DNA from 2 places in the Faecalibacterium sp. 7 genome. Region 1 is predicted to be linked to the other one. Evidence: predicted binding sites of a transcription regulator. Region 1 holds the regulator's gene; the other holds the start of a gene.
The links. The regulator NrdR, encoded in region 1, represses ribonucleotide reductase genes. The targets are predictions, from matches to a motif close to CACNANATNTNGTG.
Positions count from the first base shown of each region.

Region 1 (2,470 bases):
ACGCTGCTTACCGGCGTGCTGCTGAACTTTGTGTTTGGCGTGTTTGCTACCCGTGTGATGATCCGCGGCGCAGCTTCCATTAAGGCACTGCGCAACCCCTGGCTTTACGGCGCTGAAAAGCCCGGCAAGGAAACGGCAGAAAAGAAGCCCATCGATTTTGTGGGCCTGCGCAAGCGCTTCCTGACTATTTCCACCTGCCTGATGGCAGCCATCGTGCTGTGCGCTGTGGTGTTCGGCGTCCATCTGGATACCGAGTTCACCGGCGGTGCCATGATCACCCTGAGCTACGAGGGCAGCTTTACCACGGCGGATGTGCAGAAAACGGCTTCCGCTGCACTGGACAGCACCGGCCTGACCCTGCAGACCGGCGAGAACGTTGCCACCGGCGACCAGACCTTGAAAATTTCCATGCCCGGCACCGAGACGGTGACCACGGAACAGGTGGCCGACCTGTTGGACAGCCTGAACGAGAGCTATCCGGAAAACCACTTTGAGCAGCTGTCCCTGAGCAATGTCAGCGCTGCCATGGGCATCAAGTTCCTGCAGAAGAGTCTGGTGGCTGTGGTGTTCGCACTGGTGCTGATCCTGCTGTACATTGCCCTGCGCTTCAAGAACATCGGCGGCCTGACCGGCGGCATGATGGCAGTGCTGGCATTGGTGAACGACCTGATGGTGGTGTTTGGCACCTTCGTGCTGCTGCGCACTCCGCTGGACGGCAATTTCATTGCAGCCATGCTGACCATTCTGGGCTACTCCATCAATGATACCGTTGTGGTCTACGACCGTATCCGTGAAAACCGCACCCTGATGGGCAAAAAAGCCTCGTTTGAAGAGCTGGTCAACCGCTCGGTCAATCAGTCTGCCCGCCGCACCCTCATCACCACCATTACCACGGTAATGGCACTGGGTGTTATGTGTGTCGTGGCAAAGCTGTACGGTCTGGACAGCATCTTTACCTTTGCGTTCCCGCTGATGATGGGCATGATCAGCGGTGTGTATACTTCGCTGTGCGTTTCCACCTCTGCGTGGGTGCTGTGGAGCGAGCGCAAGCCCAAGACCAAAGCGTAAAAACACAGCCCGGTCAGACCGGACAGGAGGAACAGAACATGAAATGTCCCTATTGCGGAGCTGAGGAATCCAAAGTGATCGACTCCCGCCCCACTGAAGACAGCGAACGCATCCGCCGCCGCCGCGAATGTCTCAGCTGCCACATGCGCTTTACGACCTATGAGGTCGTGGAGACTGTTCCGCTTGTGGTCATCAAAAAGGACAGCTCCCGGGAACCCTTTGACCGGCAGAAGCTGCTCAATGCCATGGTGCGTGCCTGTGCCAAGCGCCCGGTCAGCTATGAGTCATTGGAGCGGGCGGTCAGCAGCATTGAGCAGACCCTGCTCAGCTCCTACGACCGTGAGATCCCCAGTGTACGCATTGGTGAGCTGACCATGCAGGAACTGAAAAAGATCGACGAGGTGGCGTATGTCCGCTTTGCCTCCGTCTATCGCCAGTTCGCGGATGTGGAGAGCTTTTTCAATGAGCTGCAGAAGCTGATGGGCGACCGCAGGGAACCACAGAAATAACAGAATAGACCCCATGAGCACCGGAACTGTGTCCGAACAGGCACAGTTCCGGTGCTTTTGTCATACCAGCCGATGGGAGAGCCATTCCAGCGTTTCCACCTGTACCTGTGCGCGCCGCAGCTCACCAAAGGCTTCCTCGGGAGCATTCATTTCCAGATGGCCGTCCGCAGCCCGCAGGGCGGCTTCCAGTTCGGTAAAATCTGCAGTGCGCAGCAGGTGATTCATGCTTGTCCGCATCTGGTCGCACCGGGCGGCACCGTCGGCAAGGGCCTGCCGCGCAGCAGGATGATCCGCATTGCGGATGGCCTCGGCAGCTGCGTCAAGGTCTGCCGAGATCACTTCGGCAAAGCTTTGCACCTTCCAGCTGCTGTAAAAAGCCACACCCAGCAGCACGGCCACAATGGCGATACATGCATAGATCCGCTTCATCCACTCACCTCACCGGGGACCGCTTCCATGGCGGTCCTCTTTTTTTAACAGAAAATAGTCTTCGGTCTCGCTGCCGATCAACAGCAGGATCTCCTCGGGCAGCAGGGTGTTGGCCTGTGCAGTCCGCTCCAGCCATTCGCGGTCTTTGCCGCACCAGCGCAGATTGTCCTCCAGCACCTGACCGTCCAGCACAAAGGGGATGATGGCGTTGGCATGGTTTACCTTGATCTGCAGGTCGGAAAGTCGGACAGGTTCTTTCTCCGGCCGCAGGGCCGCCGAGAGGGTCCCGTTTGTTTCGATCACGGCGTAGGAGACCTCACGCGGGTCAAAGATGTTTTTGCCGCGCAGCGCCTCCATCAGATCGGCGGTGGTCAGGCGCAGCATCCGCAGAGCATTCTGGTCGATCTTTCCATCCAGTATGACCGTTTTGGGCCTGCCGGATAGAAAATTGAAGAATTTCTGGC
Region 1 covers NZ_CP186911.1:2,503,065-2,505,534, reverse strand. Annotated here, with positions in the region: gene secF (protein translocase subunit SecF) at 1-1,068, shown strand, start outside; gene nrdR (transcriptional regulator NrdR) at 1,107-1,577, shown strand; gene ACKXF7_RS12410 (DUF4363 family protein) at 1,638-2,006, opposite strand; gene ACKXF7_RS12405 (DUF421 domain-containing protein) at 2,016-2,470, opposite strand, start outside.

Region 2 (2,470 bases), 1.4 Mb from region 1:
TGTCTCAGTCCCAATGTGGCCGTTCAACCTCTCAGTCCGGCTACCGATCGTCGCCTTGGTGGGCCGTTACCTCACCAACTAGCTAATCGGACGCGAGGCCATCTCAAAGCGGATTGCTCCTTTTCCCTCTGCTCGATGCCGAGCCGTGGGCTTATGCGGTATTAGCAGTCGTTTCCAACTGTTGTCCCCCTCTTTGAGGCAGGTTCCTCACGCGTTACTCACCCGTTCGCCACTCGCTCGAGAAAGCAAGCTCTCTCTCGCTCGTTCGACTTGCATGTGTTAGGCGCGCCGCCAGCGTTCGTCCTGAGCCAGGATCAAACTCTTTATAAATGATATTTATCACTTAAAAAGTGTTAAATCTTGTTCGCTCAGCACGCAATCGCTTGCGTCCTGTGTGAATTACTTTTGGAATTGTTTTAAGTGTTTTTCCAAACACATAAAGGTTCCTTACAAGTTTTTCGATATTGTTCAATTTTCAAGGTCCTGTGCGCCTCAGCCTTGCGGCTGACGACCTGTTTATTGTACCACCGAAGTGGTTTTTTGTCAAGCCTTATTTTTTAGAAGCTTTTGAACTTTCTGAACTTGGATGTCTTGAAGTTACTCGGAACAAACCGGTCTTTCCTGACGTCTATTGGTTCTTTTCAAGGGCTTTCTGCTGAGGCTTCGGAAGTCATTCTTTTGCCTCAGCGCTTGGCGCTCAAGTATAATACCACACCCCCGCCTCCTTGTCAACACTTTTTGACAGATTTTTTTCATTCTTTTTTGCGTTCACCCCAAAACAGCAGCAAACCGCAGGAAAAACTGCACCGCAGCTCAGTGTCCCTCTTTATTTATATAATGTATTATAAGGCTTTCTCCGTATAATATTTTGCGATATTACACCATGGAAACGGGTGTGCGTTGTCAAGAGGTCTTGGCTCAGATTTTATCCTGAAAATTATCCATGAATTTTGGCTAAAACTCCAAAACGCAAAATGTAGTGGTATTTTTCTTGACTTGCCACTAGATAGTGATAGAATAGAGCTACATTCAGTTTGTTGGATATCGTGCGCGCAGACGGGTATCTCTTATTGTAAGAGGTACCCGTTCACACTGTGCTTTTATTTACAAGGAGGAGAGCCGATGAAGATCATCAAACGCAACGGTGCAGAGGTCCCCTTTGATATCACCAAGATCATTACCGCTGTTACCAAGGCCAGCGATTCGGTCGGCGGCCAGAGCCGTCTGACCAAGGATCAGATCACCCAGATCGCGGCAGATGTAACCGACCAATGCCAGGCACTGAACCGTGCCGTCAGCGTGGAAGAGGTTCAGGATATGGTGGAGAACCAGCTCATGGACATCAAAGCCCACGACATCGCCCGTCACTATATCACCTACCGCTATATCCAGAGCCTGAAGCGTCAGACCAACACCACCGATGAGCGCATTCTGAGCCTGATCGAGTGCCAGAACGAAGAGGTCAAGCAGGAGAACGCCAATAAGAACCCCACCGTGAACAGCGTGCAGCGCGACTATATGGCCGGTGAGATCTCCAAAGATTTGACCGCCCGTCTGCTGCTGGACCCGGAGATCGTCAAGGCCCATCAGGAGGGTCTGATCCACTTCCACGATTCCGACTACTTTGCCCAGCACATGCACAACTGCGATCTGGTGAATCTGGAGGACATGCTGCAGAACGGCACCGTCATTTCCGGCACCTATATCGAAAAGCCTCACAGCTTCTCCACCGCCTGCAACATCGCCACCCAGATCATTGCACAGGTGGCATCCAACCAGTACGGCGGCCAGAGCATCAGCCTGACCCACCTCGCCCCCTTTGTGGATGTCTCCCGCAAGAAGATCGCCGCTGAGGTAGAAGTGGAAATGGCTGGTCTGGACGTTTCTGCCGAGCGCAAGAAGGAGATCGTGGAGCGCCGCCTGCGCAGCGAGATCAACCGCGGTGTGCAGACCATCCAGTATCAGGTGGTCACGCTGATGACCACCAATGGTCAGGCCCCCTTTATCACCGTGTTCATGTATCTGGGTGAGGCGCGCAATCCGCAGGAGAAGGCAGACCTTGCCATCATCATCGAGGAGACCATCCGCCAGCGCTATCAGGGCGTGAAGAACGAGGCCGGTGTGTGGATCACCCCCGCTTTCCCCAAGCTGATCTATGTGCTGGAAGAGGACAACATCCGCCCCGGCACTCCTTATTACTACCTGACCGAGCTGGCCGCAAAGTGCACCGCAAAACGCATGGTGCCCGACTATATCTCCGAGAAGAAGATGCTGGAGCTCAAGGTGGACAAAAACGGCGAAGGCCACTGCTACACCTGCATGGGCTGCCGCAGCTTCCTGACCCCCTATGTGGACCCCGAGACCGGCAAGCCCAAGTACTACGGCCGGTTCAATCAGGGTGTTGTCACCATCAATCTGGTGGACGTGGCACTCTCCTCCAAGGGCAACTTTGAAAAGTTCTGGAAGATCT
Region 2 covers NZ_CP186911.1:1,087,774-1,090,243, reverse strand. Annotated here, with positions in the region: rRNA gene ACKXF7_RS05335 (16S ribosomal RNA) at 1-330, opposite strand, end outside; gene nrdD (anaerobic ribonucleoside-triphosphate reductase) at 1,123-2,470, shown strand, end outside.
Region 2: the regulator NrdR is predicted to act here: its motif matches at 969-982, upstream of nrdD (anaerobic ribonucleoside-triphosphate reductase).